2 regions of the Paenibacillus sp. FSL L8-0663 genome follow, and region 1 is predicted to be linked to the other one. Evidence: riboswitches for the same ligand, from Rfam matches in the RefSeq annotation. Region 1 holds a riboswitch; the other holds the start of a gene.
What was found. Region 1 has a riboswitch for FMN ahead of ribE (riboflavin synthase). Riboswitches for the same ligand answer to the same signal wherever they lie in the genome.
Positions count from the first base shown of each region.

Region 2: linked by a shared signal. The riboswitch ahead of MKY75_RS06305 (DMT family transporter) and the one ahead of ribE (riboflavin synthase) in region 1 are both predicted to bind FMN.

Region 1 is NZ_JBBOYM010000001.1:3,374,534-3,387,276, forward strand. Features, by position in the region: gene MKY75_RS14595 (pseudouridine synthase) at 1-334, opposite strand, end outside; gene MKY75_RS14600 (spore maturation protein) at 413-943, opposite strand; gene MKY75_RS14605 (nucleoside recognition domain-containing protein) at 951-1,700, opposite strand; gene MKY75_RS14610 (D-alanyl-D-alanine carboxypeptidase family protein) at 1,758-3,020, opposite strand; gene MKY75_RS14615 (hypothetical protein) at 3,230-3,952, shown strand; gene ytfJ (GerW family sporulation protein) at 4,044-4,535, opposite strand; gene MKY75_RS14625 (DUF2953 domain-containing protein) at 4,664-5,380, opposite strand; gene scpB (SMC-Scp complex subunit ScpB) at 5,549-6,160, opposite strand; gene MKY75_RS14635 (segregation and condensation protein A) at 6,129-6,923, opposite strand; gene ribH (6,7-dimethyl-8-ribityllumazine synthase) at 7,098-7,562, opposite strand; gene ribB (3,4-dihydroxy-2-butanone-4-phosphate synthase) at 7,592-8,275, opposite strand; gene ribE (riboflavin synthase) at 8,335-9,000, opposite strand; FMN riboswitch at 9,332-9,505, opposite strand; gene MKY75_RS14655 (IDEAL domain-containing protein) at 9,577-10,041, opposite strand; gene MKY75_RS14660 (thiamine pyrophosphate-dependent enzyme) at 10,261-12,549, opposite strand; gene MKY75_RS14665 (2-oxoacid:acceptor oxidoreductase family protein) at 12,549-12,743, opposite strand, start outside.
Region 2 is NZ_JBBOYM010000001.1:1,395,711-1,408,453, forward strand. Features, by position in the region: gene MKY75_RS06280 (glycine betaine ABC transporter substrate-binding protein) at 1-1,890, opposite strand, end outside; gene MKY75_RS06285 (quaternary amine ABC transporter ATP-binding protein) at 1,865-3,088, opposite strand; gene MKY75_RS06290 (GbsR/MarR family transcriptional regulator) at 3,604-4,167, shown strand; gene MKY75_RS06295 (carboxylesterase/lipase family protein) at 4,321-5,802, shown strand; gene MKY75_RS06300 (methyl-accepting chemotaxis protein) at 5,891-7,921, opposite strand; gene MKY75_RS06305 (DMT family transporter) at 8,162-9,109, opposite strand; FMN riboswitch at 9,288-9,432, opposite strand; gene MKY75_RS06310 (hypothetical protein) at 9,555-10,250, opposite strand; gene MKY75_RS06315 (ABC transporter ATP-binding protein) at 10,243-11,166, opposite strand; gene MKY75_RS06320 (sensor histidine kinase) at 11,275-12,219, opposite strand; gene MKY75_RS06325 (response regulator transcription factor) at 12,221-12,743, opposite strand, start outside.

The DNA of each region.
Region 1 (12,743 bases):
GCAACAGCAGTCCTTCGGTGTCGTAATCGAGACGTCCCACCGGATATACGCGTTCCTTAACGCCTTTCAGATAGTCTGACACGATTTTACGGCCTTCCGGATCGGAAGCGCTCGTAATGACCCCTTTAGGTTTGTTCATCATCAAATAGATTTTTTTCTCGGTTTTGATCGGGCGTCCCTTTACCGTAATCATATCTTGATCAGGGTCTGCCTTCGTTCCCAGTTCAGTTACGACAACCCCGTTCACTTCCACGCTACCCGCCTGAATAAGCTCCTCACATTTACGTCTGGAAGCTACACCAGCTTGGGCCAATATTTTCTGCAATCTTTCCATGTTCGCTAATTCACCTCATGCTAATGATACCCATCCATGAGCAAAATCACAACCCCCGTTCAAAAAACGATGCAGAAATTAAAATACAAGCAGGCAAATCGCAATGGCTGCCACAAAACCAACCACATCTGAAAATAGTCCTACCTTCAAAGCATACCGTCCATTGCGGATACCTACCGCACCAAAATATACAGTTAGCACATATAGCGTCGTGTCTGTGCTGCCCTGAATCGTTGAAGCGATCCGACCGATCATGGAATCCGGGCCATAGGTGCGAATTAGATCCGTCGTAAACGCAAGTGAGCCAGTGCCCGTCAATGGACGAAGCAAACCTAAAGGCAATATCTCGCCCGGTACACCCCAGTGTTTAATCCAAGGGGTAACCCAAGAGATCAAATAGTCCAAGGCGCCGGATGCTCGAAAAATGCTAATCGCCACCATCATGCCTACGAGATGAGGAATAATGCTGATGGCGGTAGAAAATCCGTCTTTGGCTCCATCCACAAAAGAATCGTAGACAGGGACCCTTTTAGCATATGCATATAAAGGAATAAAAGCGAGAATAACCGGAATGGCCCAAGTCGATACGAGGTTTATAAAATTAAGCATGCCTCCCTCATCCTTTCCAAGTGGTGTCCCTGCCCTTGGCAGCCGTGATTCCCGTTCGCGGAACGGCAGGTAAAGATGCGGGCAACGTCGTTGAAGAGGCAGTAGATGTTGATGTTGGTGCTGGTGGGGCGAGTGGCGCCAAGGATGACTGGGACGGCGGAATCGCTGGAGGACGGCGGCGCAATTCTCGACTACGGTACCAACGATCCGCCGCAATTGCAGCAAAGGTGGCTATTGCGGTCGCTACCAGTGTCGTACCGACGATTTCTGCCGGATGTGCGGAATGAAAATTTAGCCGTATCGCGATCAACGTCGTAGGAATAAGCGTAATACTGGCTGTATTCAGGGCGAGTAGCGTACACATGGCTGGTGTGGCGGTTTGCTTATCTGGATTGAGCGTCTGCAGCTCTTGCATCGCCTTGATTCCCATCGGTGTGGCTGCATTCCCCAGGCCCAGCAGATTGGCGCTCATATTGGACAAAATGTAACCCATAGCGGGATGATTACGCGGAACATCAGGGAAGAGAAAGGCAACCAAAGGAGAAAGAAGCTTGGATATTTTCTGTAAGAGCCCTCCATCTTCAGCCAGCCGCATCATGCCCATCCAGAACACCAGCACACTTATCAGTCCAAAGCACACTGTAACCCCCGTAGTTGCCCCGTCAAAAGCTGCTTTCGTCACCACCTCAATATTTCCCTGTGCGGCAGCAAATACAAATCCAATACAAATCAAAGCCACCCATATGAGATGAATCATGGCTGATTCCTCCTTTTCCCAATGATGTGACACGTACAGCTCTATTTCCTGGTTGCCCTATGCTCCAAACAAATTCTTAAGGATTTCGTTCCATCTGCTCGTCCAACCTCGTTGCTGAGTATTGTTCGCAGGTTCTTGTGCAGTTGGAGTCTCCTTCTGTGGCTGTACGGTATTTTGAGCAGGCAGCTTACTACCTTTTGCATACACAGGAACAGAACCGATAAGTTTACCTTCCAAAAGGAATTCAACCCGTCCTCGTAAGCCAAAAGATACGTCCGCTCTATCGGCAGAAGCGGAATTTTTATACAACACCAGTCTTTTGTGCAACTGGGTTTTCTCGCCATCATGTAAAGGATAGGCAAAGCTTGTACCTGTTAATAGTGGGTAACCATCGATAGGTTGCTGCTTGTCCGTAATCGGAATGAGCGGATAATATCGGAATCCGTAATCAAGCATACGGGCATGATCGTTCCAATCGTCCCCGTCATTCAAGGTAACAGCAGCGAGCTGGCGACCGTCACGTGTAGCCGAACTGACCAGACAGCGAAACGCTTTTTTGGTAAAGCCTGTTTTCACCCCGTCAGCTCCGTCATACAGCCGCAGCATTTTGTTTTTATTGTGCCATGAGTAGTCCCAAGAGTCGTTGGGATTCGGTGCTTTTTTCAATTCTGTTTTTACGATACGGGCAAAAGTTGGATTATGCAGCGCATAAGCAGTAAGCCGGGCCATATCATTGGCTGAGGAATAATGTCCCTCGGCATCCAGCCCGTGCGGATTAGCAAAATGTGTATGGCTTAGCCCAAGCTGAACCGCCTTGTCGTTCATCAAATGAACAAATCCCTCTTCTGTCCCCCCCACATGCTCAGCAATGGCAGAAGCGGCATCATTACCAGAACGGAGCATTAAGCCGTACAGCATATTTTCCAATGACATTTGTTCACCCATTTGCAGAAAAAGCGAGGACCCTTCTTTGGCATATGCGGTTGGGCTCACCTTTACCCGGTCCTGCAAGCGTCCATGTTCAATAGCCACGATCGCTGTCATAATTTTGGTCAGGCTGGCAATACGTAGCTCCCGATCACCTTCGGTAGAATAAATGATTCTTCCTGATGTGACATCAATTAAAGAAGCAGCCTGTGCGTGGGTTCCTAATGCGGGCGGCGCTACTTCTGTTTTTATCGCTCCCCGAACGGGCTGCGGACTTAGCAACGTAAGCGGCAATGACAAAATAAGCAGTAGTACCAGCGGCAAAACAAATGCGCGTGCCTTATTCAAGAAATGGCTGTGGTCCGCGTGAATGTGTTGCTTTTTTTTAAACATTTGGATTCCTCCGGTTTTAAGCAAGTCTTGTACCATTCTATGTCCAAGCTGTTCAAAGTATGTCCACCTTTATAACAGAAAATTCCTTTATAGGACTAACCATTAGCTGCTCCTTTTTCGCTTTCTTTCTACACAAACCAAGCAACATGCCCTCCTGAGCACATATATATTAGTTACTAAACGTTAAATATGGATCGAGGGGTTATAACATGCAGCGACTACAGTTTGAAATGATTTTAAGATCGCGGATTGTAGAGTCCGCAGAAGCATTGCATCGAAGCGGTGTATCCTTTGCCACTTTTGCTACCGCACGTTGCAACCCGCAATTTTGGAATTTAACGGAAAAAGGTGGCTTTCAGATCAAAGCAGGTGTCACACCAGCCCAAGGCATCAGAGATATCTTTTTAAACGGTCATCAATACGCTTTTGAATGTGCAACAGCTATGGTTATTGTGCTGTACAATGGAGTGCTGGATTCCATTCTGGAAAGTGAGTTTAATCGGATTTTTGCAGATATGCTGCTGTATGACTGGCACTATGACAGCGACCTCAGGCTCATACAGCAGGAAGGAAGTCATAAAGCGGCTCCTGGCGATATTCTGTATTTCAACAATCCGGATGTGTCGTCTGAAACATTAGAATGGAAAGGAGAAAATGTCGTTAAGCTGAAGGAAGACTTGTTTTATGGACATGGGATTGGCATCTTGCCGGCGAAAGGTATTATCGATTCCCTGAATCAACATCGTCGGCCTGATGCCACGGTATCCGCTTATTTGACGAATGAAGTGATCTATCCGGACTTCATCTACCTATCGCAGTTTGCTACCGAAGGAAATCGAAAAAATGAAATCTCGCTGCATACTTTATATCAACAGGAATACAGTCACCATATACATGCTTTCATTGGGGGAAGGCAGTATATTCGGGGATAGGCCCAAGTACAAGCAGAAAAGAAGGTATTCCTTAGCCTATACTCGGCTTTGGGATACCTTCCTGAGAGAATGCTTTTAATTTCAATAACTTTTACAAGTAAGCCGGGCCAGAATTACTGTGATCCGTAGCAACATCTACAGGTACCTGTGGGGGGGGAGTCTGCAAGTCGCCGCCTGAATTCCGGAAGATAGACTGAACCTTATCAATCAGGTATGGCGTGGAGTCAATGAGCTTCTCAATCAGATGCGTTTGATTGTCCAATGGAACGATTTGTGCCCCCTGTTTGCCAACAACCAGAAAAGCAATGGGATGAATAGATACACCACCACCACTACCGCCTCCAAAAGGATGCCCTTCCTTCCCGCTATGATTACCCGACGCCGAGGAAGTATGAAGTGCCTCTTCGTCTACGTTAAAATCACTTCCCCCGGCAGCGAAACCAAATCCCACCTTACTGATTGGCAAAATAACAGAACCATCGGGTGTTTCCACTGCGTCTCCTACAATCGTATTCACGTCTACCATGGCTTTGATGTTTTCCATTGCGGTTTGCATGAGCCCTTGAATCGGGTGATCTGACATGATTTATTCCTCCTCTGCTTATCTCAAGCGTAGACTGCCTTTTCTTTCGCTATTGTGCGCAGGGGTTCAAGGAAATATGTATGTCATTCGATAGTTCAGAAAGGTTGAGTCTCACCTCTCTCCACTGTTTACCATTCATTGTTAGCTTGATGATCCGCCGCATTTTTTTTGAAAAAAACCCGTTTCCATGCCTCCGGTCCACCCGGAACGCGCCATATGCGGTAAGATAAGATGAGCATGGAGAACATTAAATAGCCGAGCGATACGTTTGCTTCACAGTTCAAAGTGGTGGTAAAACGCAAGCGATCCACCCAATAGGGCACAACATACAGCTTAGGGGTACAATCCATGCGTACAAAGCTTGAAGCATAACCGATCAAGGTTGTTTTTAATCCCCACAAAATACCAGTTGAGGTAGCTGTATATGCCGCGTCAGCAAGACTAATGTTGGTAGACCATTCCATTTTGGACATCGTCACATGTGCCAATGTATGTCGCAACCATTTATTAAAGGATTTCGTTCCCTTGAGCAAAACCCGTATATCATGTATAAATTGCTTGATTTTTACTGTATCAATATTACCGCTATCCACGGAAGCATCCGTTTTATGTATGTTTTTGTTGCGATCTAGCCGATAGAGAAGCCCTTTTTTCAACCCTGTTATGAGAATGGCCGGCACATCGTAATTCATTTTTATCATCCCGTATAGAAATCTGATCTCTAGATGCGCCCGATCATCATTGTCATGTTTGGCAATATTCAGCTTCAAACGAATACGAGAGAGCAGAACTGCCAGTACAAGTAATATAACGACGATGATGGCGATACTGATCCATTTCCACACTGGCGTGTCCTCCCTACCTTTTTGCTATAGAATATCATGGCAAAAATAGTATGACCGTTCGCCGGAAAATCATGCATCTTAAAATACCAACAGCCAGCCCCCAACGATATGAGGACTGGCTGTCTGTTTGAACTTTTACATAAGTGAGCCGCAAGATCCGGAGCAACTTTATTGGGATTCAAGATCTAGATCGTTGGCCGCAGGCTGGCTACTCTCCAGACGCTCGAACAATAATTGAGTCTCTTCCTCTAAATTGTCCGAATTCTCGAACAGCTCCGGTTGCGGTAGATCTGCCAGAGAGCCCAGACCGAAATAATCCAAAAATGATTTCGTCGTTCCGTACAATATCGGCCGTCCGATGGCTTCAGCTCGACCTTTCTCTTCAATGAGCTCCTTGTTGACCAGTGTATGTATGGCCCGCTCGGATTTAACCCCCCGAATCTCTTCGATTTCAACTCTTGTAATGGGCTGGCGGTAGGCCACAATGGCCAGCGTCTCCAAAGCAGCTTGAGACAGTGACGCACGTGCCGGAGAGTATGCGAGCTTTTCAAAGTAAGGTGCATGTTCGGATAAAGTTGCAAGCTGATAATGACCGGCAATACGGACAAGTTGCAGGCCTCTTCCCCCCTGCTCCATGTCCTGCTTCATATCTTCCAGGCACTGTTCAACCAGCTCTTGCTGCTGCTCTACAATGTCGGCGATCTGCTTGGTGGACAACCCTTCCTCTCCTGCTAGAAACAGCAGTCCCTCAATAATTGATTTCAGCTTCAGATAATCCATTAACCCGTAAATCCCCTCTCCACTCCATTACAATATCATCGAAAAGCTTCTCCTGATAACAGAAAATTTGCTTCATTTTCATCAGTTCAAGGATAGCCAAAAAGGTCACAACCACTTCATGCCGATACATATCCTCATGCATCAGCTTGGAGAACAGCAGCCGTCCTCCATTCCCCACCATCTCTAAAGCCCCGATAACTTGCCGGATACGGTCCTTGACTGAAATTTCGTCCCGATGAACACGGGTTACCGTCGTACGTCGTTCTGCTTTGCGCAAAGCACGCTGAAAGGCTGCGACCAAATCGCTTGCATGCAGCCCATGCACCGGATTTACGGGTTCAGTGGGCAGGAATGCACTCAGATCTTCTGGCTCTTTGCCATAAATTAGACTCCGCTCCCACTCACGTTCACTTAGATGGCGAGCAATCCCTTTATATTTACGATACTCCACCAGCTTGCGGACCAGTTCCTCACGTGGATCATAATCCTCTTCCTCATAAAAATCCAAATCGTCATATTCCATCACAGGTGGCTTGGGAAGCAACAATTTACTCTTAATGGATAAGAGCGTCGCCGCCATCACCAGAAACTCGCTCGTAATGTCCAGTTCCAGCTCCTGCATACTGTGCAAAAAAGCCATATACTGATCAGTAATATCGCTAATCGGGATATCCTGAATGTCGATTTCGGCTTTATCAATCAGATGCAACAGTAGATCCAGCGGACCCTCGAATGTTTCCAGCTTGTAGTTTACGACTGTCAATGTGCTTCCCCCTGCCTTACTCCAATCATCATTCAACAATACCTTTCCCTATAGCACTTATGCTCTGCGTTATCAATCCCTCTTTCTGTAGTATATACGTCATCGCCTTGCTTAACAATCCAATCCCTTTTTTCCCCTTGCAGTTTATACCGTTCTATTCAGCTATTCCTATCATTAAAATTGCTTGCCGAGATTGGCCATTTCAATCGCAGCCAGTGCTGAATCCCAACCTTTATTACCAGCCTTCGTACCTGCTCGTTCAATAGCCTGTTCAATGTTTTCTGTAGTCACTACCCCAAAAATAACAGGTACTCCCGTTTTTAGGCTGCTCGCTGCCACACCCTTGGCCACTTCATTGCAGACGATATCATAATGTGAAGTAGAACCACGGATGACCGTACCCAGCGTAATTACGGCATCATATTTGCCGCTTGCAGCCATTTTTTGCGCAATTAGTGAAATTTCAAATGCACCCGGAACCCAGGCTACATCAATTTCATCTTCCTGTGCACCATGTCGTTGAAGTGCGTCAATTGCACCGCTTAACAGCTTGCTCGTAATAAACTCATTAAATCTGCCCACCACAATACCATATTTTAAACCGTTCGATACAAGATTACCTTCTAGAAAACGTGCCATATTAATCAACCTCTCTTAATTTAAATTATTTACAATGACAAACGGCGACGGTAGTCCACCAAATGCTGAATACTGATCAGTTTCAATTGATGTCGCTTGGCGACCACTGCCAGATCAGGCAGGCGGGCCATTGAGCCATCTTCCTTTATAATTTCACAAATGACTCCAGCAGGCTTGAAGCCACTGAGTCGAGCCAGATCAACAGCCGCCTCCGTGTGACCAGCACGCTGCAAGACACCCCCATCGCGAGCAATCAGCGGGAACATGTGACCAGGCTTGCGGAAATCACTTCCTGTGACTGCTTCGTCTGCCAAGGCGCGTACAGTCAAGGAGCGCTCGGCCGCTGAAATCCCCGTTGTTGTCTCCATATGATCTACCGATACCGTAAAGGCAGTACCGTGGAAATCTGTATTTTGCTCTACCATAGGATGCAATTCCAAGGCCTCGGCTCTTTGTCGTGTGATCGGCACACAGACCAACCCGCGACCTTCTGTAATCATGAAATTAATGACCTCAGGCGACGCTTTTTCAGCCAAAGCGATAAAATCGCCTTCATTTTCGCGCTGTTCATCATCCACTACAATAACGACTTTACCGTTTTTCAAGTCCTCCAACGCTTCTTCGATGGAATCCAAACGAATCTCTTCGTCATGTTCCAACTCGCCATGCTCTATGACGTTTGCCATTGCACTTGTTTGGCTACCTCTATCCATAACACTTTCCTCCTCATGTCTTAGCCACGAATGCTCCTGAACAGGCTTACCATTCAATATCAGGCAAAACCGTGTTTCGCCAAATAGTCCAAACTGAGAGGAGCTTCTTCTACTCTCTCCGCCTCCGCTGCACCTCTGTAACTTAAAAGCTGTTCTACATATTTGCCCAAAATATCGCATTCGATATTGACGGTATCCCCCTCACGTTTGCCTTGTAAGGCCGTTTCGGATAAGGTGTGGGGAATAATGGATACGGCAAAGGTCTCTCCCGTACGCTGTGCGACTGTGAGGCTTATACCATCAATTGTGATTGACCCTTTGAGAAGAATATATTTAAATAATGTTTGATTTTTAGGCTCAATTTCGTACACCACTGCATTCTGGTCTGATGTCACCCCGCGAATCGTTCCCGTCCCGTCCACATGTCCTTGCACGATATGTCCTCCGAACCTTCCACTCGCCGCCATCGCTCGCTCCAGATTGACTCGGCTGCCGGATCTCAACTCTTTCAGATTAGTGCTACGAAAGGTTTCCGGCATCACATCAACCTTAAAGTCTTTCGTACCGATCTGTATCGCCGTCAGGCAAACGCCATTCACTGAGACACTGTCTCCTATTTTTAAATCGCCCAACACCACGGAACCCGAAATCCCCAGCACCATCGCTTCACCGCTTTTGGAAATGGTTTGAATACGACCCACTTCCTCGACCAATCCGGTAAACATGCCTTCACTCCTTTCCACTACATTTCAGTTTATCCCTAATTCATCAGCTATAAGCGCAAAAAACCCCCAGTTCGGATTCAATCCGTCATGGGGGTGATGAGAGTCACATTTGTAGTATACAAGCGCAGTTCATATGCATCTTAAGACGACATGAAATCATAGGTTTGCCAATAGAAAGCATGACTGAGGATACAGCCAAATACGCTCAGAACACCCATCAAAAAGAAAGCTTAAGAAAGCTATCGCCCGATGCCATCCTACAACGAAATAAGCCGTACGCACAATTGGGTATGCTAAAAATCGGCACATGTCACGTCATGCACATGCGCTTCGTATCCTTCTCCCATCCAGACTATACTGTCGGTCCCGGATTTGCACCAGGTCCACCTTCTGCTGATCATTCAGCATCCGGGTCACGGACTAAGCCATGCTGTTTCTCACAAAAACGATCCACAAACATGTCATCACCGCCGGTGGGGAATTTCGCCCCGCCCCGAAGGATCTTGCTCTTATTTAATTGAATTAACATTAAACTTGTTACGTATATTAGCACCGACTTCTAAAAAAAGCAAGTTATCAAATAGAAGCTCCTGCTTTGGTTTTGACATATTGGCTGGAGAGTTCTTCAAACCAGGTTTTATCGTTCATATGAAGCGCCAAGTCAATCAGATCGGCCAGTTCCTCGACTCCCAGCTCTGTTGCATGATCAAAGGTAATTACGGCTGAAGCAACCGGTCCTCGCCCTTCCTCAGAACATGCTTCATAATCCAGTCGTACATCAACATGTCCGTCAATAAACTCGCATTTTAGAAAATAAATAATTTCGCACATTAAAATGGGGCGTACTTGTGTTTCTAACACGCAATCCATCACCTTGGCAGAATAATGCTGGTTCGTCAGCGTAAATTTGTGTTCTGTCGCTGCCAGCGAGGTCCGTCCAAAATCATCCGTAAACTTGAGTTCCACTGGCTTGATGTTCATAACCTTAGGGATTTGCTTCTTTATAATTTCGATTATTTCAACTGTATTCAGCTTAATCATTACCTGCACCTCATTGCATCTTAAAATTCAGAAGAAAACTTTTTAACGTGCCTCTTATAGGCCTCCACTCCTATATCGGAAATCATTACCTGTTTTTTTATGCTTCAACCCATAAACGACAAAAAAGATTCTTTGCGCAAAAAGCGCAAAGAATCTTGATCGAGCCACTACAGTAACAGCGGCTAACAATGTTAATCGATGATTATGCAAAAAACAGGATTATAGCTCTGAAATTTCATGTTTCTTTTTCAGGATAGTCCAGCGACGCTCAATCTCCTGTTCAAAGGTCGCCAGCGTAGCCTCCTCCTTAATAAGATGCTTCGTTTTACCCATTAATTTCAGCCATTCAGCAGCTGGAATTCGTTTTCCTTTGTCCTCCGGATTGTACGTAATCGTCGTACTGCCTTGCTCTATTTCGTACAAAGGAAAGAAACAGGACTCGACTGCGGCGCCCACAATGCTGGTACCCAGTCTGTCTTCGGATTTCCAATTCAGCGGACAGGCGCACAGGATTTTACCATAGGCCGTACCCACGTTGTTTGCATACCATTGAGCCTTGGCTGCTTTACGCAGCATATCCTGCGGATGACTTTCAGCAGCGGTAAAAGCATACGGAATGTTACAAGCAGCCATGATTTGCACGGTATCCTTGTGATGCCCTTGCTTTCCTTTTTGCATTTTACCTACACCCGACGTACTGGTCATGTGACCGAGCGGAGTGGAGTAAGATTGCTGTGAACCTGTATTCATGTACCCCTCGTTATCATATTCCAGCATGATTAGCTTATGATTACGCAGAGCCGCACCAATCGCAGAACCCATACCAATATCCATCCCACCGTCACCACTAATCATGATAAAGGTCGGATCGTCCGACATCTCAATTTCATTACGCCGTTTCATTTCCATGTAAGCTTCTAGCGCTCCTGAAAGGGTAGCGGCCCCGTTTTGAAAAAGATTGTGGATCATCGGTTGTTTGTGTGATGTATATGGATACCCTGTCGTCGTCACATATACGCAGCCTGTCTGGAACAGCACGACAATATCCCCTTCAATACCTTTGAAAAACAGTTCCAGCGCAGACAATGCCCCACATCCTGGACAAGCTCCGTGGCCTGGTGAAAGACGCCGTGGTTTGGTTGTCAACGACCGCAAAGGGGGTACCTTGACCTTGAGCTTCCCGGTCTCCTCGTCCGGCGTAACCTGAATCAGACCCGTACGGTAATCATTACCACGTGGCGGCTGCATAACTTGCGGCATCACCTTGTCCGGTGAACCCGAATTAATTCCGTAGTAATCAAAGGGCTTCTCTACTCGTCCGGCCTCTGCCGCCTCGATTGCAAGCTGGAAGAACGCCTCTGCATCTTCTGCATAAAAATCTTTGCCGCCCAAGCCAAAGATACGGCTCAACACGAGTGTCCGATTCAGCGGGTCCTCCTGCAAGGCCGCTTTAATTTCATGCGTTAAATTACCGCCGTCTGCCCCATACGAGTCTGCACGCTCACCTACCAGCAACGCCTTGACATTGCGTAATGCTTCCCGCAGTTGTGCGGCTGGGAACGGTCGGATGATGTTCGGACGTATCACACCAGCTTTAATTCCGCGCGCGCGGAGTTGATCCGCCACATCCTTGGCCGATTCAGCCGCCGAATTCAACAGAAATACCGCAACCTCAGCATCCTCCATTTGATACAGATCTAAAATCGGGTATTCCCGACCGGATAAAGCGGCATATTCTGCTGCTACCTGCTCATATACTCCTTCTGACAGCTTCAGTGCTTCGGACAGCTGAACATGATTATTCGTCAAGTCATCGCCGTTCATATGCGCGCCCACAGTAACAGGATGATCAAAATCCGTAATATTCGGATAATTTAAGTTCGGGTTAGGACCTACAAAACCACGCACGGTCTCAGCATCGGCAAAATATTGCACTTTACGTTTTTGATGGGACGTATAAAAACCGTCATATGCGACCATTACAGGCAGCCGAACATCGCTGTGCTCTGCAATTTTTAGTGCCATAATGTTCATATCATACACAGCCTGTGGTGTACTTGCCGTCAAAATGACCCAGCCTGTATTCAAACCATAGTACAGATCCGAATGATCTCCGCGAATATCTAGGGGACCACTGACAGCTCGTGTCACCAGATTCATAACCATAGGAAAACGGGTACCTGACTGAACAGGTAACTGCTCCAGCATGTACAGGAAACCTTGCGAACTAGTGGCGTTCACCACCCTCGCTCCCGCTGCGGCAGCTCCATAACAAATCCCTGCCGATCCGTGTTCTCCGTCTGCTGCAACCAGCTTAATATTATGCTGACCTCTCGTTCTCATCTGATCTAGATACTGCGCTACCTCGGTAGATGGAGTAATCGGGAAATATCCCATCATATGATAATTAATCTGCGCAGCCGCCGTTGCTGCCATTTCATTACCGGATTCGAACGTTGTCACTTGCGCGGCGCCTGTCTGTTTGAGTTCTTCCTCCAGTTTTGCCATTACGCACGCCCTCCTTCATATACCGGAAATTGGTGGGCAACTCGATTCTGTTCAGCCCATCCCCATTGCTCGCGACGCGAGCTTAGTGCCCCCGATGGGCAAATATCTACACATTTCAGACATCCTTTGCAATACTGGTAATCAATCCCTTGCAAAAATGGCATCATTCTTCCGCGTTTGTCTGCTTGCTCTTC
Region 2 (12,743 bases), 2.0 Mb from region 1:
GCCATAGTCATTCATAGCTTTAGCGGTCAGCTTCATTAGTCCGGCGCCAGGGTCGGTACCGACAATGCGGTAGCCGACCTCTTTGCCAAAGTCCCCAGTTGTGGCGGAAGCCGGAGCCGCTTCGGCTCCGTTATCCTGCAAATCAGTAATCGATTTAACATCCATGTAAGCTGGAACGACCAATCCGGTTTTAACACCGCTCATATTAGCCCCAAGATCGTCGAGCTTATCCTTGTATTTAGCCCAGTAATCCGCATGTGTTAACGGCAGCCATGCAGCCGGTGAAGCATCTACATCACCACTAGCGACACCCGTCCACATAGGACCTGCTTCAACTTGAAGTGCGGTTACTTTGTAACCCAGTTTGTTCTCCAAAATATAACTTAGCAAATTGGTGCTGGCAATTTCAGAATCCCAAGCCACATAACTTAGCTTGAAGGTGTCACCATTGACAGGTTGCAGTCCTTGAGTCCATTCCTGAACCTTGTCGGCATGTTTCTCCGCCCAATCCTTGGCAGCTTGCTCAGGACTGGTTCCGGCTTGAATGGCGACCATCATTTCACCCATATCTTCTGGTGTCCATTTGAAACGTTTTAGAAACTCATAAGCGATAGGAGCATCCTGCTGCAAGCCTTTACGGGCAATCGTATGAATCCCCTCGGCTTCACCATAAGACTTCTTAGGGTCTTCCAAATATTTGAGATCATACTTGTTGAACATCCAGTGTGGAGTCCAACCTGTAATAATGATCGGTTTTTTCGCTTTAATGGCTTTGTCCAGTGTGGCCGTCATAGCTGCACCGGAACCTTCAACCAGCTTCCAATCAGACAAATTGTAGTCTTGAATTGCTTTGGCAGTCGATTTCATAATGCCTGCCCCGGCATCAATACCGATAATTTTGTAACCGACTTCTTCGCCAACCGGGTTGGCAGCAGCGTTACCTTTGCCAGATGCGGAATGATCTGTACCCACAAAATATTGGGATGCACCAGCGATCAAAATGACAGCTGTAACTGCAGAAGTAATCCATACTTTTTGCTTGCTGGATACGCGGCTTTTGCCTTTTTGCGTAGGTTTAAACAGGTTTTGCGTAAAACGGTCAAGCACAATAGCCAGAACGACAACAGCTAAGCCGGCTTCAAAACCTTTACCGATTTGCAGCTGTGTCACAGCACGGTACACAACAGCACCGATGCCTTCCGCACCGATCATGGAAGCAATGACAACCATAGACAGTGACAGCATAATCGTCTGGTTAATACCAGCCATTAAGGTAGGCAATGCAAGTGGAAGCTGAACTTTGAACAGCTTTTGCGCAGATGTTGAACCAAAAGCGTCTGATGCTTCGATCAGCTCACCCGATACTTGCATAATCCCCAAGTTGGTCATGCGAATGGTTGGGGGGATAGCAAAGATAACAGATGCGATAACACCCGGCACAACACCCAGGCTGAAAAAGGTAACCGCTGGGAGCAAGTACACGAACGCAGGCATCGTCTGCATAAAATCAAGTAAAGGCGTGATAATGCGTGATGCCGATTTACTGTATGCACACCAGATCCCGATGGGAATCCCGATAACAATGGATACGAGCGCAGACGTGATGACCAGTCCGAGCGTATTCATTGTTTCACTCCAATAACCAAGATTATCAATCAGCAGGAAGCCGATGACAGTAAATAGCGTAAGCTGAACCCGCCCGATCATAAAGGCGATAATCCCGATGATTACGATGAACACCAGAGGGTGCGGAAGCATGAACAGGCCTGAGAAAAAGCCAACTACAGCTTCTATAATGGAAGAAATAACATTAAACAATCCAGCCAGATGAATACCCATCCAGTCTACAATGGATTGAATCCACTCAGCGATTGGCAGTTTCGGTATCATGGGCATTCACCTCCTTCGTAGTGGTAACATCTCCACCAAGTGCGCCGAGCAATGCTCCACGGACGATAACGCCCAGCAGCTTTTGCTTGTCATCGACCACAGCCAGCGGCACCTTGGACGAGCTTGTAATTTCAAATAAATCATTAATGACTGTCTCGGCAGCAACCTGCGGTCCGTCCGTGATCAAAATATCTTCAATTTTCAAATTATTGCGCAGTGCATGAACAGCATCCTCGGCGTTAATAACACCCAGTAGCTTTTTGGTGCGGTCAATGACGAACAAATTGGAAATCCCACGCTCCCGCATCAATTCCAGAGCCACACGCGGACCACGATCCATGGTGATGGTTTCTGGACGAAGCATGACATGAGCAGCCGTCAATACCTTGGACAGATCCACATCCTCGACGAAGCGGGCTACATAAGAGTTAGCCGGTTGGATCATAATTTCTTCCGGTGTACCGATTTGTACGACCGCACCGTCTCGCATCAATGCAATCCGGTCACCAATCCGCAGCGCTTCATCCAGATCATGGGTGATAAACACAATGGTTTTCTTCATTTTATCTTGAAGCTCCAACAGCTCATCCTGCATGTCACGGCGAATGAGAGGGTCCAATGCACTGAATGCTTCATCCATCAGGAGCACTTCAGGGTCATTAGCCAGCGCCCGTGCCAGACCGACACGCTGTTGCATACCGCCACTTAATTCATCGGGCATTTTATCGCCCCAGTTTTTAAGACCAACCAGTTCCAGCGCTTGTTGCGCCTTTTCCTGACGCTGTGCTTTTTCTACCTTTTGAATTTCAAGACCATATTCTACATTTTCTAGTACAGTCCGATGTGGGAACAGGGCGAATTTTTGAAAAACCATGCTGATGGTTTTACGACGAACTTCGCGAAGTTGTTCTTTGTTCATCTTACGGAGATCTTTGCCGTGGACCAGAATTTCACCAGAGGTAGGCTCAATCAAGCGATTTAGCATTCGCACTAAAGTAGACTTGCCACTGCCCGATAGCCCCATAATTACGAAAATTTCACCTTGCTTAATTTCCATGTTGGCCTTATTGACACCAACAGTAATCTGTTTTTCTTTGGCCAACTTTTCCTTGCCCCAGCCTTGCTCCAGGAGCGGAACACCTTGCTCTGCGTGAGGACCAAAGAGTTTGCTGACATTTTTGACTTCCAAAATCGTCATACATACACCTCTTCTTTCTATACTTTGCTTGGTATTAACCCCATGTTGCATTAAGGATTGAGTATAAAAATCATAATTCTGAACATCCTGAACGGTTAATGACAAAATTAATTGTAACAGAAGCATTGCTTACATTTCAAACAAAAAAACTGTTCATAAAGTACGTACAGAAAAAACTGTACAAAGTTTCCTTCGATATGCTCCTTCGTTCTATAGAATGCTCAAACATTCGGAACTTTACAACCGATAGTGCTTTTTTTAAAATAGACAATGAAATATAACCATAAGAAAAAGATTTATGTATATCCATAATTTAAAAAGTTTACTATCATTAGCAATTTTGCGAATTATGATTTTGAACGACCCATGCTGTTGTAATATAGACAGAAGCTTTGCTTTTGAAACATTTCATTTATTGTTGAAAGATTTCATATATTGCGTCAAAGCTAATCTTTTACGGGTAAATCGTTCATACTAGGTTGTGCAAAATGCTCTAAAATTAGGAGGTTGCAAGCATGAGCTTGTACCAGTTAGGTGATGAGCAGCAGGCTTCGCTGCAAAAAATTCGCAAACGTGTCATAGAAGCTATAGGTAAAAACATGGACCTGTATGGGATTACTTTGTCTGCGGGGCATTTATACGGTTTGCTTTTTTTTGCGGATAAACCAATGACGCTGGACGAGATGGGCCGTGAAATGGAAATGAGCAAAACGAGCATGAGTACAGGAGTTCGCACATTATTGGATCTGAAAATGGTAAATAAGGTATGGAGCAAAGGCTCACGCAAGGATTTGTATGAAGTTGAATATGACTGGCATCAAACATTTACTGACTTCTTCGCTATTAAATGGAGAAAAGCGGTAGAAACAAATTTACTGGTACTGCGCAAAGCCATTGATGAGCTGGACAGATTGATGAATCAGGGTGAAGAGTACGAGGAATTTAAGGCGATTCTTCAGCAAGATCGTATGAAAATGAAGCAGGCCGTCGCTTATTACAAGTGGCTAGATCGACTAATTGACTCTATGGAAAGCGAAGAAATTTACAAGCTGATTCCAAAAGAAGAAGTTCGGGATTAATCGCTATTTCCCTATCTTGTTTATAAAAATGCCGGAGCGCAAAAGTGCTTCCGGTATTTTTTGGTTTGGCCGTGTGCAAAGGGTATAATAGAGATATGTAAAGATTGATATTATACCGTTGTGTTGAACATACGAAATAAAGGGGGCTTCATAATGGAAAGTATTACGGTACATACTCGTTTAGGTCAATTACGTGGGGAAACGGGAAATGGATATCATGTGTGGAAAGGTATCCCATATGCACAGCCTCCTGTTGGAAAACTACGTTTTCACGCGCCCCAGCCTTTGGATTCTTGGGAGGGTGTGCGGGCTGCGACGAGTTTTGGGCCAATCTGTCCGCAACCTATGCCATCCGCTGAAAGTATGACTGGAAATCTGGTGGAGCCGCCTGAGCAGTCAGAGGATTGCTTATACCTGAACGTTTGGACACCTGCTTCGAAGACTCCTGAGAAGGGACGTCCAGTGATGGTGTGGATTCATGGCGGTGCCTTTGTCACGGGGTCCGGGATTATACCTTTATATGACGGGGAACGCATGGCGAAGAATGGCGATGTTGTGGTTGTTACGATCAATTATCGATTGGGGCCGTTAGGATTTTTGCATCTGACTCCAAAGGGAGATGGCCTGACCTCTAATGCGGGACTACTGGATCAGATCGCTGCGCTGGAATGGGTTAGGGATCACATCTCTGCCTTTGGCGGCAATCCGGACGAAGTGACGGTGTTCGGTGAATCAGCAGGCGCGATGAGTATTGCCGCTTTATTGGCGATGCCAGCAGCTAAAGGACTGTTCCAGCGTGCAATTTTGCAGAGCGGTGCGTCGCAGGTATTGCCAACTTCACAGGCCGAGCAAGTGACGGCTGTGTATCTACAGCAGCTGGGTGTGGACACTCAGCATCCAGAGAGGTTGTTTAGCCTGCCGACAGATGCGCTGATGCTAGCGATGGCGAAGACGCATGAAGTCATCGGACCAGGGATGGCGATGATCTATCAACCCGTTGTGGACGGTGTGACCTTGCCAGATGTACCCCTGTCTGCAATCGCGCAAGGTTCAGCAAAGCAGGTTTCCGTTTTGATTGGAACGAACTTGCATGAGGGGGGCTATTTCATCCGAAAAGAATCCCATCTAATGAACAAGTCGACAGCGAGACAGGCATTGGAAATGATGACGGGCATGTCAGACATCGGCGACCTGATAGAACCTTTTCCGGTTACGATTGAGGGACAGGCGCAAATGTTGACCGATCTATTTTTTTGGCGTCCTGCGTTGGCTCTTGCTGTTGCACAGTCGGCGCATGCGCCTGTATGGATGTATCGTTTTGATTGGACATTGCCGGGGCATCCTACCTTTGGACAAGCGGTTCACGGTGCAGAGATTGCGTTTGTTTTCGATAATCTGGAGCTGCTAGATAAGCTTGGATTAGAGATTCAACCTTCGATGCAGAAGCTGGCTCAAGATATGCAGCAGGCATGGGTTGCTTTTGCACGTGATGGGAAGCCAGTGCTGTCCGAGGGGGCTTGGCCGATGTACGACAGAGAAGAGCGGACTACAGCTATTTTCCATCAGAATATTAAGGTGGAGCACGACCCTGAAGGAGATAGACGCCGTCATTTAACCGGTCAGATGACCCTATAAGTAACAAGAGAGAGCATATCAAGAACTCAAATGTAAAAAGCCTTCGCCCGTAATTTGTATACGGACGAAGGCTTTTGTTAGTAGTAAGTTAAATCTTAAATCGCTTAACCAGCTGTTGCAAATCCTGCGCCATGTTGGACAACTCCTGTGACGAAGAGGCAATTTCCTCCATAGCTGCCATTTGTTCCTGAGCAGCAGCAGATGTTGTCTGCGAGCTGTCCGCCGAATTGCGAGACAGGCTTGCCAAATGGGTAACAGTGGCGGAGACTTCCTCTGTACTGGCTGAGATTTGTTCAGCAGCAGCGGACACACTTTGAATTTGTTCCACGATATGAGAAGTAGAGCGCTCAATATTCGTAAATGCACCTTCTGCATCTTGGCTAATACGCATACCTTCACCTACCTGGTTACGAACATTACCGTTCATGGTAGCGGTAGAGCGTTGAATCAAATCGAGCATCTGAGTAATAATCTGACTGATGGAATCCGCGCTTTCCTTGGATTGCTCAGACAGCTTGCGTACCTCTATAGCGACTACGGCAAATCCACGCCCGGCTTCGCCAGCTCTGGAAGCTTCAATAGACGCGTTCAGAGACAACAAATTGGTTTGCTTGGCAATGGCGGCAATAGCCGTATTCATCTGCTTCGCATCGTCCGAGAGCTGGGATAGCTCATCCATTAAGCTAGCCGTTTGGCTGACAGCCTCCAGAATACGGTCCATTTGGGTCCGTACACTACTGATCATTTGGCTGCCTTGAGCCACATCATGCTCGGTTTGTCCTGCTGAATCCACGATGGAGCTTGCCGATTCGGCAATGGTGCTGACACCCTTCGCCATTTCTTCAACGGCATTAGCGGTCTGCTCGGATGCCTCGGCGCTGGTGGCTGCATTTTCCGCGGATTCCATAACCGTTTCCGCTACATGTTGTACGGACTCCGTCGTTTGCTCTGTGCTTTCCTTGATTATCAGGGAAGAGGAAGCAAGTCGGGAGGAGGTTTGGTTGACCTCTGAGACCATCGTATGCAAGGAATGCGTCATCTGGTCAAAATTCTGTGCCAGTTCGCCGAACTCATCCTTGCTGGATAGATTAACACGTTCGGTCAGATTTCCGTCACGGACGATGCGTGTTCCTGCTTGCAGCTTGCGCAGCGGAATTAAGAATGAGCGGACCATAAGCACAATGATGATCGCCGCGGCAAGTATGGAAATAACAATCACAATCAGGCTTTGTTTCAGAATTGGTTGGGCTGCATCACTATAATCCTCCAGATCCGACAGTGCGACAATGCTCCAACCGGTGAGAGGGTCCTTAAGTGTAAAGGCCAGCATATCTCGATTCATAAATTGAATTTGCGACATGGAAGGAGTATCATTTTCGACGGTTGTCGCCACTTCGGGAAGTCCTTCTATGGCGTCAGCCGCTTTTTTGCCTGTCTTGTTGAAAGCTGTTCCAGTCCCAGATACAACTTTATGTTCAGAATCAACAATAATGAGTCCTCCGCGCTCACCAATCTTAACAGACTGCAGACTTTCACTCATTTTGTCCAGGTTCAAAGCCAGGGCAACAGCTCCTTCACCGTCCTCCAGCGTTCCCGATATATTAACGACTAAATTCCCTGTCGTGACGCTGGCAACTGGAACACCGACGAATACTTTACCCTTTTCCAGCATCGCGTTTTTGTACCATTTTCTCTCCCTGGGATCATAATCGGACTCCTGTTTTTTCGGCGAACGTATGTATTGCCCCTTCTCATTGCCGAGAAGCGCTGCATCTAGCTCGGGGTGAGCCTTGACGATAACATCTAACTTTTTCTGAAGGGTCTCTTGGTTGGTACCAATGGAATCAGAATTGATTTCAGTGGTAAGCACGTCCAGGTCTTTCATAATAGGCGCTACATACTGATTGACATTGCTCCGGATCAGATACAGATTCGTGTATACGGAACCGCCCATTTGCTGACTGAGTTGTGTCGTAGCCCCCTGATAAGAAAAGTACCCGATAAGTACGCTCGGAATCAATAACACAGCTAAAAAAGATATTATTAATCTTGTCCTCATTAAATAAAACTGCTTGAGAAACCTGTTCCACCACGGAACTGTTTGTTTTGTTTTAGTCATAGTTCTTGCTCCTCTGTGTCTGATGATCACTACATTGTTTTATTCGACATAAACCGACGAATTTTATAGATGTAATCATTGGGAAACGAGAAATAGTAGCATATTTTAGACACTTTTTTTGAAAAACAGGTCTAAAGAACTATGATTAATATTAATGCGAACACATAAAAAGCCAAATCGGAGATGCAAAAGCATCTTCAAAATTTGGCTTGGGTGAGTCATGAAGGGGACATTGAACTGTTAATTTTTTTGCTGACGTGAAATCATAAAGAGCGTAATCCAGATGAGCATAAAACCAGTCAATTGCGCTACAGTAACGATTTGCTGAAATGCGATCCAATTAATCACGACCCCCACCATGGGAAAGCTCAATTCTGCCATCGTAGCATAAGACGCTTTGGTCGTACTTAAGCCTTTGTAATACAGCAATAAGCTAAGAAGACCCGGAAGCAATGCCTGCAATAGCAAGTTGATAATCACAGCTGCGCCTGCCCATGTACCGGCAGGCATATTCCATGGCGCATGCTCTACAGAGGTGAGGACAATCAGCAGAGGGAGCGCCACCATGAAGCGGAGGGAGGTTACCGTTTCATATTTCATTGAACGAAGCAAGTAGCTTCCCATGACTGTCGAACCGCCCCACAGAACCGCTGCACCCAGTGCAAGTAGACTACCGACCTGGGCAAAATCACGAACATGCCCGAAGGGGAGCGACCAACCGAAGGTCAGAAGATACGTCCCGAACAGAGCGACGACAATTAATAATCCAAAATGACGCGGCAGCATTTCCTTCAATATAACGCGGGCCAGAATAATAGCGACCAATGGTTGAAGCTTCTGGAGTAAGAGTACAGCATTCAGATCACCGTTGCTGAGCGCCATGGTAAAAATCACGCTGGCCAGAGCCGAGCCGCCCCACGAGACGAACAAAATAGCGAAAACTTGACGAAGCCGTACCGCTTTGAGTTCCTCACGATGTTTCCACAGCATCGGTGTCAGAGCAAGGAAAAGCAGCATATGCTCCATTAGTACAATTTGTGTTGAAGTAAATGATTTTAGCAAAATAATACGAAACAGCGGATCAGCGCCCCACAAGGCTGCTCCTATTGCGACCAGCCAAAAACCGCTTTTCATGTGGGAGCTATGATCAAAACCTTTGGATGTTAGTACAGTAGAAGATTGACTCATACTCAATTAGCTCCTTGCGAATACAGGACCGGTGGCACAAAAACCCCCGTCTATGGCGAAAGGCCATGCAAGACGGGGGTTGATCAAATAAACTTGCCGCTTTATGCAAGTTAAATGAAGTTACTGCTACTGCAAAACCCATAACGCAGCATTCATCCACTTCGCGGCATGTTGATATTTCGATCTTCTTCCATCCGGACTTTACCGTCGGCTTTGGCATCTCACCAAATCAGTCCGTATCCTGTTGCCAGATACAGAGTCGCGGGCTTAGCTCCATGAGCCATACCGCCGGTTGGGAATCTCACCCTACCCCGAAGATCCTTATTCCGTTTTTTAATTTCTCCTATAGGATATACCTGTTTTAGAATGAAGTCCAGTGAAAAATGTGTGTATATCTAACAATGATTTTCATCTATTTTTCGAAAGCGTTTTACTAAGTTACATACTATGAAGTAATATCCTTATACTCAATGCGTCGAATCGCTGCATAAGCCACCAGCATTCCCAGTATAGAGAAGCCTATTTGCACGGGGGCTATGGAGCTAAGTGTAGCGCCGTTATTATTGGAGAAAAGCAATGCTACAATCAGGATTGAGGTCACAATGGTGGTGGGTACAGAGTATCTTCGCATCCCCATATACAGCGGAACCAGTCCCATAAAGCTGGCAGCAACGGCATTGATCAGCGTCCGTGCTGATTGTTGACCCAGTATCGAAAGAGTAAGGTTATCGGGTACAATCAAGACAAGCTGGTTGAGCAGATGAATAGCAGCCGTAATGATTATTTCCGAAATAATAATAGATAAGAAGGTAAACAGCAGCACAACCAAGAGCTTGGCGATCATCAGCTTCTGACGGTGAATCGGATACATGAACAGGATCGTAATCGATTTGGACTTAAATTCCCCTACGATAAAGCGGCACAGAAGAACAGAGGCAAACACAATAAATGTGGCTCTGACCAGCATGTCCATGAGATCGAGAAGCTGAGTGTACTGTGTAAATTCGGGTATTCCTGTACTTTGGCTGTCCAGCGCGATGATACAGAGCAACCCAAGAATGCATGCATTGGCGATCAGTGCTGAACGGATATAACCCGCCAGATGAAATTTTTTCAGCTCCAATTGCATCAATTTAAGCATGGAGATCACCTCCGTTTAACAGCCGCAAAAAGTAGTCTTCTAGCGTACTGCTTTTCTGATGAATGGAATCCACTTCTATATCATTTAAAATGAGCGTCTTCGTAATTTGTTTCTGCGGTACATTTGAGTCGTAAATACGTATATTCTGTTCATTGAGCACCCTTATATTATTCAGATTCAGATGATGGGAGAGGACGTAGGCCGCCTTTTTACAATCGTTGGTCGTAAATTCGATGTATTCCGTATTGGTTTCTCGCACCTGTTCCATCGACACTTCCTCAATCAGCCTTCCGTGATTAATCACGCCTACCGTATCCGCAATCTGCTCTATTTCCGCTAAAATATGACTGGACACGAGCAGAGTCATCCCATATTCCTTGCATAGCATGTGGAATAGTTGGCGGATTTCCTTGATTCCCACGGGGTCCAAACCATTAATCGGTTCATCCAAAATGAGTAGCTCTGGCTTAGTCGCAATAGCGCGGGCAATCCCGAGACGCTGTTTCATTCCCAGTGAAAAGTCTTTTACCGACTTGTCACCCGCATTCTGCAAGTTTACTAATTCCAGGGCATCTCGGACAGCCTGCTTATTATAGTAGCCCATGTATTCACAATGAAGTTCCAGATTTTGCTGCGCCGTCAGCCTGTCATAAAAAATCGGGTATTCAATAATCGAACCCATCCGTCCGAGCAGATGATACGATTTTGGCGTTAGTTTTTCACCGAATAATTCAATTTCACCCGATGTCGGCTTGAGTAAATTCGTAATCATTTTCATTATCGTTGTCTTGCCTGCCCCGTTGGGGCCGAGAAAGCCATAGGTTTCTCCCTTGCGCACATTCATGCTGACTCCTGCTACAATTTCGTTGCCCTTCAGGGCTTTGGTCAACTGATGTGTACGTATTACGTAAGTCATGGGTGTTCTCCCTTCGTATACTGCTGATAATTCAAGGATAAAGGGCGAAATGTTCATTTTTCTTTCGTGATTCTTACAAATTTATTAAGTTGAGTATGTTGAGTTCGATTAATAGTTGATTTTCTTCAATGTAAAAGAGAAGACTGTCCGCTCATAAGGTCTACTGGTCAATTGAATTTCTCCGTTCATCGTTTCAACCAGACGTTTGGCAATCGTAAGGCCCAGTCCGCTGCCTTGTACCGCCTTATTGCGGGAGTCCTCCAGTGTGTACATACGTTCAAAAACTTTATCTTGCTCAGATTCCTGTATGCCTTTGCCACGATCCCATACCTCTATACGCACTGTATCCTGCTGTTCTGACAGCGTCAGGCCTAGCGTCCGTCCATCTGCCCCGTAGCGAATGGCGTTCGAGATCAGATTATTCAGCACCCGCCCAATCGCTCCTTCGTTCCCCAAGGCATGAATGGGGTACTCCGGGATCTCAATATGCACAGTAAACCCCTGTGCAGTCAGCAGGTCATAAAACTCTAAAATGCTGCGTCTGCACAGTTCTCCCACTTCCAGTCGTGTCAACGGAATATCCGTATCATTAGCTTCCAGTTTCGCCAAATTAAAAAAGCTTCCGATCAACTCAATCGCTTCGCTTGTCTTTTGGTGAATTTTGGATAGCAGCTTTATACGTTCTTCCGGCAAAATAGTCGGATCGCCATCCAGCATCTCGGCATATCCAAGCACAACCGTAAGCGGGGTCTTGAGATCGTGTGAAATGTTCGAAATCATTTTGCGCATAGCAATTTGGCTACGGTTGTAATCTGCAGACACTCTGAGATTCAAGTCCAGCAGTCGATTAATTTCCGTCATGAGTCGTTGCAGTTCAACGTCACCTGTGACATATAGCAGCTTTTCCGCATGATTCACCGTCACTATTCGCTCTAGTAGGGCTCGGATATCCCTTATTTTGCGCTTATTGGCCATACGCTCCCGCCAAAGCCATACTATAACGACTGACATGATGAGACCGACAATCCATTCAGAAATGTTTTCGATGTTCATATCAGCCATTCTCCCATTTGTAGCCAATGCCCCATAGCGTTTTAATGTGGACAGGATGAGAGGGATCTTCTTCAATTTTCTCACGCAGGCGGCGAATATGGACGTTAATCACGTTCTCGTCGCCCATATAATCGTCCTTCCAAATAAATCCGTATAATTGTGCTTTTGTAAATACCCGGTTTGGATTGGCTACAAACAGCTTCAAAATATCGGATTCTTTGGCTGTTAGCTGAATTTCGTTTTCATTGCGTATGACTGTAAAATGATCAAAATCAATGCACAGACTGCCGTAGGTCAAAACTTGTGCTTGCGGCTGTTCCTCCTGCTGTTGCTGACGGGCATATGTAGTAGATCTTCGGATCGCGGACTGAATACGAGCGGTCATTTCCAGCATTGAAAAAGGTTTGGCAATATAATCGTCTGCCCCAAAGCCCAGTCCAAGCGCTTTATCCACGTCGCTGTCCTTGGCTGACATAATCAGAATCGGGACGGCGCTATGGGTACGAATTCGTCGAATCACCTCC